Bosea sp. 685: one gene and its partner. The protein of the gene in region 2 interacts with the protein of the main gene of each other region in a pairwise test. Links are inferred from orthologs where the notes say so. Each region holds a gene or a part of one and is shown on either strand. Other genes may lie near its edges. The genes, in order: ftsH and RMR04_RS09190.

The links.
Region 1: the proteins of RMR04_RS09190 (region 2) and ftsH interact in binary tests that used the Escherichia coli proteins (3 or more experiments, as listed by UniProt). The link is inferred for Bosea sp. 685 from one-to-one orthologs.

Annotation. Positions count from the first base shown.
Region 1 is NZ_CP134779.1:1,106,087-1,112,124, reverse strand. Bases 1,191-4,116 are described here. They hold ftsH (ATP-dependent zinc metalloprotease FtsH), read right to left. Parts: upstream 3,654-4,116; coding sequence 1,728-3,653; downstream 1,191-1,727. Other genes in these bases: tilS (tRNA lysidine(34) synthetase TilS), read right to left, coding at 3,764-4,116; glmM (phosphoglucosamine mutase), read right to left, coding at 1,191-1,475. Also shown: more of glmM, read right to left, coding at 132-1,190; more of tilS, read right to left, coding at 4,117-4,819; tol-pal system protein YbgF, read right to left, coding at 4,816-5,745; peptidoglycan-associated lipoprotein Pal, read right to left, coding at 5,874-6,038. UniProt on the Escherichia coli protein: Acts as a processive, ATP-dependent zinc metallopeptidase for both cytoplasmic and membrane proteins. Plays a role in the quality control of integral membrane proteins.
Region 2 is NZ_CP134779.1:1,664,320-1,670,431, reverse strand. What follows is about bases 1,103-4,102. They hold RMR04_RS09190 (protease modulator HflC), read right to left. Parts: upstream 3,065-4,102; coding sequence 2,141-3,064; downstream 1,103-2,140. Other genes in these bases: hflK (FtsH protease activity modulator HflK), read right to left, coding at 3,061-4,102; RMR04_RS09195 (DUF2065 domain-containing protein), read right to left, coding at 1,929-2,120; RMR04_RS09200 (Do family serine endopeptidase), read right to left, coding at 1,103-1,689. Outside these bases: phosphoserine phosphatase SerB, read left to right, coding at 1-53; more of RMR04_RS09200, read right to left, coding at 169-1,102; more of hflK, read right to left, coding at 4,103-4,239; RMR04_RS09180 (dihydrofolate reductase), read right to left, coding at 4,391-4,906; RMR04_RS09175 (GNAT family N-acetyltransferase), read right to left, coding at 4,911-5,393; RMR04_RS09170 (RidA family protein), read right to left, coding at 5,536-5,886; RMR04_RS09165 (GntR family transcriptional regulator), read right to left, coding at 5,922-6,112.

The DNA of each region.
Region 1 (6,038 bases), 560 kb from region 2 along the record:
TGTCTGGTGACACAGCCTCTTCCTATTGTCTTGTCTGGGTAACGCGTCGCCATTCCGGGCGCAGCGAGGCGTAGACCCGGCAAGTGTAGACCCGGAATGACGACCTGGTTCCGGCCTAGGCCGAGTTGTCGTTAAGCAGCCGCCTTCGTCACGGCCTCGACGACATCGTCGACCGCGCGCATGACGAGGTCAGCGTCATCGCCCTCCGCCATCACCCGGATCACCGGTTCGGTGCCCGACGGGCGGATGACGAGCCGCCCGCCTGCGCCAAGCAATAGCGTTGCCGCCTCGATAGCGCTGACCACGGGCTTCTCCTTGAGTGGCTGGCCCTGCTTGTAGCGTACATTCTTGAGGATCTGCGGCAGCGGCTCGAAGCAGTGGCAGACCTCCGAGACCGGCTTGTCCTTGCGCTTCACCACAGCAAGAAGCTGCAGCGCAGCGACCAGCCCATCGCCCGTCGTCCCGTAATCGGAGAGGATGATGTGGCCGGACTGCTCGCCGCCGACATTGAAGCCATGAGCGCGCATATGCTCGAGCACATAGCGGTCGCCGACTGAGGTCCGCGCCAGCGACAGGCCGAGACCGCCGAGATAACGCTCCAGGCCGAGATTGGACATCACCGTCGCGACGATGCCGGGCTGCGACAGTCGCCCATCCTCCTGCCAACTGCGCGCGATCACGGCCATGAGTTGGTCGCCATCGACGACCTGCCCCTGCTCATCGACGATCAACACGCGGTCGGCGTCACCGTCGAGCGCAATGCCGACATCGGCGCGCAATTCCCGCACCTTCTGGATCAAGGCGGCGGGATGGGTCGAGCCGACATCCTTGTTGATGTTCAGCCCGTCCGGCTCGACGCCGATCGCGATGACCTCCGCCCCAAGCTCCCAGAGCGCTTCGGGGGCGACCTTGTAGGCGGCGCCATTGGCGCAATCGACCACGATCCGTAGACCCTCCAGGCTCATATTGCGCGGCAGGGTGCGCTTGGCGAACTCGATATAGCGGGCATGGGCGCTCTCGATACGCTTGGCCCGGCCGAGCATCGGCGAGGTTGAGAGCCGCGGCGATAGATCGGAATCAAGCAGGGCCGAGATCTCGGCCTCGACCTCGTCATTGAGCTTGTGGCCGTCGGGGCCGAACAGCTTGATGCCGTTATCCTCATAGGGGTTGTGCGAAGCCGAGATCATGACGCCGAGATCGGCACGCATCGAGCGCGTCAGCATCGCGACAGCCGGCGTCGGCATCGGGCCGAGCAGCATCACATCCATGCCCACCGAGGTGAAGCCCGCGACCATGGCGTATTCGATCATATAGCCCGAGAGCCGCGTATCCTTGCCGATGACGACGCGGTGGCGATGCTCGCCGCGATGAAAGGCAATGCCGGTCGCCTGGCCGACCTTCAGGGCGAGATCGGGCGTGATGACGCCGTTGGCGCGCCCGCGAATGCCGTCGGTTCCGAAATATTTGCGTGTCATGTTTGCTCTGTCCACACGAGCCCGCAGGCTCGATCCGGCTTCCTTCTATAGCCGGAATTGGTTTCCGCCTTCTCACGATTTGTGACGAATCCTATCCGACCACGGGGCGGAGCAGGCGCAAGACGCTGCCATTGGCTGCGACCGGGCAGCTACACTCGAAACCAGAGCCTCATCTCGAGAAGAGAAAACTGTGGCTCACAAGAAAAAAGGCGGCCGATACGGCCGCCTTTTCCAATCGGGAGAGGTTTCGCCTCAGAGCTGCGGCTGCGGCTCCAGCCCGGCGTCGGGTTCGCCGCGCTTGCGGCCGCGGCCGGCGCTGGGAACCGCCGAACCACGCGGCGCATGCGGCGTGTCGTCGGTCTCACGCACCGGGCGCTTGCCAGCGATCAGGTCGCGGATCTCGTCGCCGGTCAACGTCTCGAATTCGAGCAGCGCCTCGGCCACCGCGACGAACTGCTCGTGGTGCTCGGTCAGGATCGCGGTGGCATCGAGATAGCCCTGATGGACGAGCTTGCGGACCTCGCTATCGATCTTCTGCGCGGTCGCCTCGGACAGGCTCTGCGTCCGACCCATCGACATGCCCAAGAAGACCTCCTCCTGGTTGTCGCCATAGGCGACCATGCCGAGTTCCTTGGAGTAGCCCATCTGGGTGACCATGGCTTTCGCCATCTTGGTCGCCTGCTGGATGTCGCCAGTCGCGCCCGAGGTGACGTTCTCCATGCCGAAGGTCATCTCTTCCGCCACGCGCCCGCCCATGGCGACCGCGAGCTGCGAGGTGAACTCCTTGAATTTCATCGAGTAGCGGTCGCCCTCGGGCAGGAACTTGACCATGCCGAGCGCACGGCCGCGCGGGATGATCGTCGCCTTATGGACCGGGATACCGGCGGGGACATAAAGCCCGACGATGGCGTGACCGGCCTCGTGATAGGCGGTCAGCTTCTTCTCTTCCTCGGACATCGCCATGGATTTGCGCTCGGCGCCCATCATGACCTTGTCCTTGGCGTCCTCGAACTCGGCATGGGTGACCATCCGCTTGGCGCGACGCGCCGCGAGCAAAGCCGCCTCGTTGACGAGATTCATCAGGTCGGCGCCCGAGAAGCCCGGCGTACCGCGGGCCAGGATCTTGAGATCGACATCGGGAGCCAGCGGCACTTTGCGGACGTGGACGCGCAGGATCTTCTCGCGACCGGCGACATCGGGGTTCGGCACGACGATCTGGCGGTCGAAACGGCCCGGACGCAGCAGCGCGGGGTCGAGCACGTCGGGACGGTTGGTGGCGGCGATGATGATGACGCCCTCATTCGCCTCGAAGCCGTCCATCTCGACGAGGAGCTGATTCAGCGTCTGCTCGCGCTCATCATTGCCGCCGCCGAGGCCGGCACCGCGATGGCGGCCGACCGCGTCGATCTCGTCGATGAAGATGATACAGGGCGAGTTCTTCTTGGCCTGCTCGAACATGTCGCGCACACGGCTCGCGCCGACGCCGACGAACATCTCGACGAAGTCGGAGCCCGAGATGGTGAAGAACGGCACATTGGCCTCGCCGGCGACGGCGCGCGCGGTCAAGGTCTTGCCGGTACCGGGAGGACCGACCAGCAATACGCCGCGCGGGATGCGCCCGCCGAGCCGCTGAAACTTCTGCGGATCGCGCAGAAACTCGACGATCTCCTGAAGGTCTTCCTTGGCCTCGTCGATACCGGCGACATCCTCGAAGGTGACGCGGCCATGCGCCTCGGTCAGGAGCTTCGCCTTGGATTTGCCGAAGCCCATGGCCCGACCGGCGCCGTTCTGCATCTGGCGGGACATGAAGATCCACAGGCCGATGAAGATGACGAAGGGCAGCGAGTTCACCAGCAGCGCCATGAACCAGGGCGTGCCCTCGGACGGCGCCCGCGCCGAGACCTGAACGCCCTTCTGGGCCAAGGTCTTGAGCAGTGCCGGGTCGCCATAAGGCGCGTAGGTCACGAAGCTGCGGCCATCCGAGAAGGTGCCGGAAATCTCCTGGCCGGCGACCACGACATTGGCGATACGCCCGGCCTCCGACTCGTTGATCAGCTGGCTATAGGGAATTTCATTGGTGCTGGCGCGCTGGCTTGGGCTCTGGAAGAGCGTGACGAGCGCCAGAACCAGCAGGAAGATCACCACCCAAAGGGCGAAATTACGGAAGTTCGGATTCATCACCAGTCCGATCGGGCCTGCCGGAATGCCGGAGGAGGCCAAGGGTTTGCTAGGCTAATCTAGGTGCGGCACACGCCCTTGCCAAGGGAAACGGGCCAATCGACCAGACCTTATGACGCCGCAGGGTGAACGCCCCGCTTGCGGACAGGCTCGCGCCGCACGCAAAGGACGCCATCGCGACCAAGCGTCAGCACGCACCCCGACAATGTCCGTGTCAAGGCAAACCGCGCCCGCGCCGCCTCGATCAACGCAAAACCGCAGCTTTCGAGCCTCTCCAGCCGCGCCACGGTGTCTTCATCGGCGCCGACGCTATCGACGGCCCGCGCCAGCAGGCGCAGCAGCATTTCCTCGGGATGGTCGAGCAGGGCAGTAAAGCCAAGCTTGACCGCACCAGCCTCGTCGCAGGGCATAACGATCGCCGGCCAGAGCGCCTCGGCCCGGCTTGCCAACGCCCTCTCCATGCGCGCCAGCCGCGTCGCCAGCGTCCCCAGGCGACCGGCGTCGAGGCCGGCCTCCGACAGCACCGGCATCAGCATGCGCCAGCGCACGCGCTCGAAGCGCGGGTCGAGATTGCTCGGATCGGCCGCGAACCACAGGCCGCGTGCCCGGGCCGTGGCGACGAGCCGCGCCTTGGAGACGCTCAGCAGCGGCCGCGCCAGCGTGATTTCGTCCCGGCGGCTGCGCGCCCGCATGCCGGCAAGCCCGGCCGGTCCCGAGCCATGCGCCATCCGCATCAGCAGCGTCTCAGCCTGATCGTCCAGCGTATGGGCGGTGACGACCACCGCGCCGCCGCGCCGCTCGGCCTCGCGGGCGAGCAGATGGTAGCGGGCTGTTCGCGCCCGATTTTGCAAACCGGTCGCGGGCTTTGGACCGAGCCAGGGCAGGAGCGCGTGAGGAACACCGAGCCCATCGCAAAGCCGGGCCACGGCCTGCGCCTCGGCCGCGGAACCTTCGCGCAGACCATGATCGATCGTCGCGGCGACGATCGCGGGCCGCCCGGGATGGCCTGCCCATTCAGCGAGCAAAGCCAGCAGCGCGACCGAATCCGGGCCGCCCGAGACCGCGACGAGCAATCTGGGTTCATGGGCGAGATCGGCGAAAAGCACCTCCGCCTCGCCGGCGAGGATCGGCTCGTGCTCCGCGACCGAGGCCGGCAGCGCGCTCAAGCGCAACCGGAGCGGCGGCGCTCGCGCTCGACGCCCTGACGCACGGCGCTGGAGGCGGCGGGATAGTCAACGCCGACCTTGGCGTAGGTGGCGCAGGCCTGATCGCGCGCGCCCAGCCCGTTCAGAGCCATGCCAAGCCTGAGCAGGCTGTCAGGCGCCTTGGTGGAACGCGGGTTCTCGCGCGAGATCTTCAGGAACTGCTCGGCCGCCTCGCGATAGCGCTGGCGCTGGAAATAGCTCTCGCCCAGCCAATAGGTCGCGTCGGCCGCGAGCCGGTCGCGCGGATAGCTCTGCAGGAACTGGCGGAAGCCCATCTCGGCCTGCTCGTATTCCTTGCGCAGCACCGAGGCGTAGGCGATGTCATAGGCTTCCTTGGCCGAGCTCACGCCGCCCGCCGCGGCCACGCTCGGCCCACGCGGAACCGCCGGGGGCAAGGCCCCTTGCGGCACGGTGCGTCCGACGCCCTGGATGTCGAGCGGACCTTGGCCCGGCGCTCCCGCGAAATCCTCCTCGATGATACCCTCCACGCCACCGCCGAGCGAGCGCGGCGCGCCGGCCGCCCCTTGCTGCGTCGTGGGATCGAAGGCATCTCCGCGCCGCTGGCGCTGGCCGCCGGCAGGCGCGCTGCTCGGCGCCGTTGCTGGCGCCGCCCCACCAGTGCGGCCGCCGCCACGCTCGTTCAGGCGGAAATCGACATCTTCCTGAAACTTGCGCAATTGCTCGGTGAGACGCTTGTTCTCGAACTGGAGCTGCTCGATCTGGCCGGAGAGCTGACGCAACTGGTTCTCGAGCCGCGCGGTGCGCACGGTGAGTTCGGCCGCGTCCTGGGCTCGCGCGGGAGCCGCTATGGCGAATGCCATCCAGCCTGCGGCCAGAACGACCAGCAGGGAATGGGCCTTGCGGTGAAGAGCGACGTCTTTGAGCATTATCGACAACCGGTTGCGCTTGGTTCGGGCGCTATAACACGCCCTCACCACGGCCAAAATATGAAAGGGCCGGCGGCTTCCTCTTCGGAAGGCGCCGGCCCGAACTTGATCGGGATGCTGGGTGGCGATCAGACGCCGCCGGCCCCGTCGAGCACCGTCACCGAGCGGCGGTTTTGCGACCAGCACGAGATGTCGTTGCAAACAGCGACCGGGCGCTCCTTGCCGTAGGAGACAATGCGCATGCGGTTGCCCTGGATGCCGCGCGAAGCGAGATAGTCGCGCACGGTCTGGGC
Region 2 (6,112 bases):
TGACGGCGCTGCTCTATGCCCAGGGCTATACCGGCGCGGAGATCGTCAGGTAGCACCTGACCTTGGAAGCTCCGGAATCTCGACGCTCCGGAACAAAGCCTCCAAGGCGACAACACGAAAAAGGGCGGCCTCGACGGCCGCCCTTTCGCAAATCCATGACGCCCAGTGTTAGTTCATCGATACCGCGACGAAGCGGACCTCGCCCTGCGCGTTCGAGACCAGCAGCAAGGCGGACTTCTTGCCGTCCTTCTTCAAGGCATCGAGACGCTTGGTCACATCCTCAGGCGAGTTCACCGGCTCCTGGCCGACCTCGACGATCAGTTCGCCAACCGAGATGCGCTTATCCGCGGCGTTCGAATTCGGGTCGACTTTGGTGATGATGACGCCCTTGGTGCCGTCCTTGATCGCGTAGCGCTTCTTCAGCTCCTCGGTCTGCGGCGAGAATTCGAGGCCGAGAGCGCTGGTCACGGCAGGCTTGGCAGGCTCCGCCGGCGTGCGTGCCGAGGCGGGCTGGACCTTCTCGCCATCCTCGAGGCGGCCAAGCTTGACCGTCTTCACCTCTTCCTTGCCCTTGCGCACGATGCTGACAGGCACATCCTTGCCCACAGGCGTCGCGGCGACGATGCGCGGCAGGTCGCGCGAATCCTTGACCTCCTTGCCGTCGAACTTGACGACCACGTCGCCGATCTCGAGGCCCGCGGGCTTGGCCGGTCCCTTGTCGTCGATGCCGGCGATCAGCGCGCCACGCGCCGTACCAAGGCCGAGCGCCTCGGCGGTGGCATCGTCAACGCTCTGGATGCGCACGCCGAGCCAGCCGCGGCGTGTCTCGCCGAACTCGCGCAATTGCTCGACGACATTGGCCGCGAGCGAGGACGGCACGGCAAAGCCGATGCCGACCGAACCGCCCGTCGGCGACAGGATCGCCGTGTTGATGCCGATGACCTCGCCCGCCATGTTGAACAGCGGCCCGCCAGAATTGCCCTTGTTGATGGCAGCGTCGGTCTGGATATAGGTGTCGTAGGGTCCCTGGCTGATGTCGCGGTTGCGTGCCGAGATGATACCCGACGAAACCGAACCGCCCAGCGCGAACGGATTGCCGATCGCCATCACCGGATCGCCGATGCGCATCGCATCGGAATCGCCGAACTTGACCGCAGGCAGCGGCTTGTCGTGCTTCACCCGCAGCACCGCGAGATCGACCTTGGCGTCCTTGCCGATGACCTCGGCCTTGAGGCGCAGGCCGTTGGGGAAGATCACCGTGATCTCGTTGGCGTCACCGATGACGTGGTTGTTCGTCACGACGATGCCCGACGCGTCGATCACGAAGCCCGAGCCCGCCGATTGCGAGCGGCGCGGCTGCGGCGCCTGGCGCTCGCCCTGCTGGTTCTGGCCGTCGCGACCTTGGCCGCGCCGGTTGAAGAATTCCTCGAACAGGTCGCCGAAGGGCGTGTCGGGGCCGAGCTGCGGCAGTTGCGGCAGGGTGCGGCCCTTGGCATCTCCCGTCGTCACCGCCGAGATGTTGACCACCGCGGGCATGACCTTGTCGACGAGATCGGCCAGCGAAACCTGGCCGGCCAGCACCGGCGAATTCGCCTGCGCGGGAGCCGAGACGGCGCCCAGCGGCAGCAGAGCCGTGCTGCAGACCAGTGCAATCCGGGCGAGCCGAAGAGGAGACTGTTTGAATGCCATCAGGGTCCTCATGAGAAGAATGGGCAGGCAATCAGCCTGCCAGAATAGGCTGAAGTAATGAACCTGAAAATACGGCGGAAGCGCGATGCAGCGTGAATCGCGGTGCACGATCGCGTCATCGGGCATCCCGCACGGCCAAGCCCGCCCCACGCAGGAGCCTTGCGAGAGGCCGGCAGACGCGAGGGCACCAATCCGATGCTGAAACGACGGTCCGCCCGCCGCTTGCAAGCAGATCTTACCTAAACGCCGCCGCGCACCAGCCAGACCAAGACGACACCGAGCACGGCGGAGCCGATTCCGATCAACCGCATACGGTCGACCGGCGTCTCGGCTGCGCTGCGCAAAGCATCCTTGGCGAGGTTCGGCACCGCCGCGAACAGGATGCCCTCGATGGCGAAAACCAGGCCGAGCGCCGCGATGAAATCCCACATACGCGGCGCCCGGGTTCGAATCAGGGCCGCGCCGGCGCGGCCGGCACGGTGGTCGTCGCGCCCGCATCCCGCTGGGCTTGCGGCCCATTGAAGAAGCGGAAGAACGGGGTATCGGGCGAGAGCACCATGCGCGTATCGCCCGGCTTGATGCTGGCCTCATAGGCCTGCATCGAACGATAGAACGCGAAGAACTCCGGATCCTTGCCGAAGGCTTCGGCGAAGACGCGGTTGCGCTCGCCTTCACCCTCGCCGCGAACTTCGTCCGAACGGCGCTGTGCCTCGGCGACGATCACGGTCGAATCCCTGTCGGCACGCGCCCTGATCTCCTGCGCCTGCTGGGCACCGAGCGCACGGGCTTCGGCCGCCTCGCGCTGACGTTCCGTCTGCATGCGCTGGAACACGGCTTGCGAGTTGGCAGCCGGCAGATCGACGCGGCGCAGGCGCACATCGACGACGGTCATGCCGAAGCGCGCCGCCTCACGGTTCACATCGTCACGAATACGGCTCATCAAGCGCGAACGGTCGGTACGGACCATGGCGGTAAAGCTCGCCTCAGCTAACACGCTGCGGACATTGCCGTTGACGATCGAGGCAAGCTGCGAGTTGGCGCGCGGGATGCTGTTGACCGCCTGATAGAACTTCAGCGGGTCGGAGATCCGGTAGCGCGTGAAGGCATCGACGACGAGCCGCTTCTGGTCCGAGGCGATGATTTCCTGCGACGGCAAGTCCAGATCGAGGATGCGGTTGTCGAGGAAGGTCACCGTCTCGAACGGCGCCGGCAGCTTGAAGTAGAGCCCGGGCGCGGTCGCAATGGTGCGCACTCGCCCGAACTGCAGCACGATGGCCGATTGCGTCTGCTGCACGACGAAGGTGCCGGCATAGAGCAGGACCGCGGCGAGGCCGACGAGGATGAGCGCACCAAGGCGCAGGATCGAACCGTTCATCGGACCGCTCCTCCCTGCTGAGCGCCCGGCGCCGTGCGCCGCTGCTGGAGTTCGTTGAGAGGCAGATAGGGCACGACGCCCTGGCTACCATTCTTCTGGTCGATGATCACCTTATCGGTGCCGCCAAGCACGCGCTCCATCGTCTCGATGAAGAGGCGCTCGCGGGTCACGGCCGGCGCATTCTTGTACTGCGCATAGACCGCATTGAAACGGCTCGCCTGACCCAGCGCTTCGGCCACCGTCTGGTCCTTATAGGCTTCGGCCGACTGGACGAGCTGTGCCGAACGGCCGCGCGCTTCCGGCACGACGCGGTTGGCATAGGTCTGCGCTTCGTTGCGCAGGCGCTCCTGGTCGGCGCGCGCCGCCTGGACGTCGCGGAACGAATCGATGACCTGCTGCGGCGGATCGACCTTCTGCATCTGCACGAGGCGGATCTGGACGCCGGCCTTGTAGGTGTCCAACGTCTCCTGCATCAAATGGCGCACCTCGGTCTCGATCGCGCCGCGATCGGTGGTCAGCACCGGCTGGATGTTGCGGCGGCCGACGACTTCGCGCATCGCGCTCTCGGCAACGGCCTTCACCGTGCCCGGCGGATCCTGGATATTGAAGACGTAGTTCTCGGGCGCGACGGGGTCGATCTGCCACTGCACGATGACGTCGACGTCAACGATGTTCTCGTCGCCGGTCAGCATCAGGCTCTCTTCGATCACGTCGGTTTGCCGCGAGGTGCGCACCGATTCGACCGTGCGGAAGCCGACCTCGGTGGTGACGACATTGGTCACCTGGGGCTTGATCACGCCGCCGATCGGATAGGGCCAGTTCCAGTTGGCGCCTTCGCCGGTCTTGCCGATATATTTGCCGAAGACGGTGTTGAGGCCGACCTCGTTGGGGCGCACGAAATAAACACCGGTCGCGAGCCAGACCAGCACCAGGACGAGCACGCCGAGAATCAGGCCGCGCCCGCCGACATTGCCGCCCGGAAGCAAATTCTTGAGCCGGTCCTGGCTGCGCCGCAGGATCTCTTCCAGATCGGGCGGCGAACCGCCACCGCTGCCGCCGCCATTCGAGCCGCCGCCCCAAGGGCCGCCACCGCCGCCGCTTCCACCGCGATTGCCCCAGGGTCCACCCCCGCCGCCACCGCTCCCACTACCGCCGCTCTGGTTGCTCCAAGGCATACTTGCGCCGTTCCCTTACGCTCGTGTCAGGCCGTGCAATAGGCGAATGCCGGCCATTTGTCAGCGCCCTTGCGGGGCCGTGGCGCTGACTTGGGCATGGGACATGGATTCGTCAACGGCGCAAGCCATTCATCGTCAACGGAAAGCCGGCTCATGGCCGGCGACGAAACGTCGCGAAGGTGAAGGCGTGCTCATCATCGGGACCGTGGGGGTGCTCTTCGCGTGCGACACCTTCGAAGGCGGCGCGATTCCAGTCCGGGAAAACCGCATCGCCCTGCGGCGCCGCATGCACGAAGGTCAGTTCGAGCCGGTCGACGAAAGGCAGGGCCTGGCCATAGATCTCCGTGCCGCCGCCGATGATGACCGAATGCGCGCCCATCGCGCCGCCCAGGCTCTGGGCGAGCTCGAGCGCTCCTTCAAGTGAATGCGCGACATGCACGCCCTCTGCGCTGAAATGCGCATCGCGCGTCAGCACGATCGTCTCGCGTCCCGGCAGCGGCTTGCCGATCGAGAGATAGGTCTTGCGCCCCATGATGATAGGGCAACCCGTCGTCAGGCGGCGGAACCGCCGCATATCGGTCTTCAATCGCCAGATCAGCTTGTTGTCGTCGCCGATGACATTGTTGTCAGCGATGGCTGCGACAATGACGAGGGGAAGCGCTGCCATCGTCTCAGTTCCCCTGCCCCAACCGCGCCAAAGCCTCGCCTTCGAGCCGCTTCACCGTCCACTCGTCCTGCGCGGCGGCTCCGATCGAGCGATAGAACACCCGCGACGGCTCGTTCCAGTTCAGCACCCACCAGGCCAGGCGCGGCAGTCCCTCCTCGACGCAGCGCCTGGCAAGGTTCGCGATCAGCCCCTTGCCGATGCCGCGCCCGCGCTGACCGGGCCGCACATAGAGATCCTCCAGCCAGATGCCGTGCCGGCCCGAGAAGGTGGAATAGGTGTAGAACCAGACCGCGAAGCCGACCGGCTCGCCCTCCCACTCCGCGATGTCGCAGAATGTGCGCGGGTTCGGGCCAAACAGCGCCAAGGCGATGTCAGCCTCCGTCGCCGCGACCTCATGCAGCAGCTTCTCGTATTCGGCCAGTTCCCTGATGAAACCGAGGACGAGGCCAGCCTCGTCTGGACGGGCGGGGCGGATGGTCAAGCTCATGGCGAGAGGCCCTGCGACGACGACCGCCGCGCTCATGGAAACATGAAGGAGAATCGGCAAGCCGACACGCCACGATTTGTCTCGCGCATAACCCGGAAAAGCGCCAGCCGGCAGAACCGACGTGACATGCAGAAGGCCGCACTCAGGCGGCAGCGGTCACGATGATCTCGACGCGAAAGTCCGGATCGGCCATGCCGACGGTGCCGCAGCTGCGCGCCGGCGCGTTGTCTCGGTCGATCCAGGCGTCCCACACCGCATTCATGCCGTCGTAATCGTCCATGGTTCTCAGCCAGATCGTGGCTGAGAGGACCTTGCTCCGGCCACTTCCGACTTCGGCAAGCGCGGCATCGATCTTGGCGAAAGCCTCTTGCGTCTGCTGGGCGATGTCGCCCCGCTTGTCGTCGCAGACCTGGCCGGTCAGGTAGATGACGCCACCATGCACCACCGCGCGGCTACGGCGGCTATTCGCGCCGATACGCTGGATATCGTTCATGTCCTGTCCTTGTTGCTGGTGAGAGATGCAGCCGTTCAGGCGCTCGCGAGGGCCGGCGTCTCGACGACGCCTTCCGCCTGGCGCCAGGCGAAGCCCAGATGGGCCTGGAGCAGCCGGTTGAGCAGCGGTCCGTCGCGATCGAGGAAGGCCTTCAGGATGTCGGCGTGCTGGTAGGCCGCCGAGGTCCAGTCCTTGATCTGCATGACCGCGAGATAGCGGGTGCGAT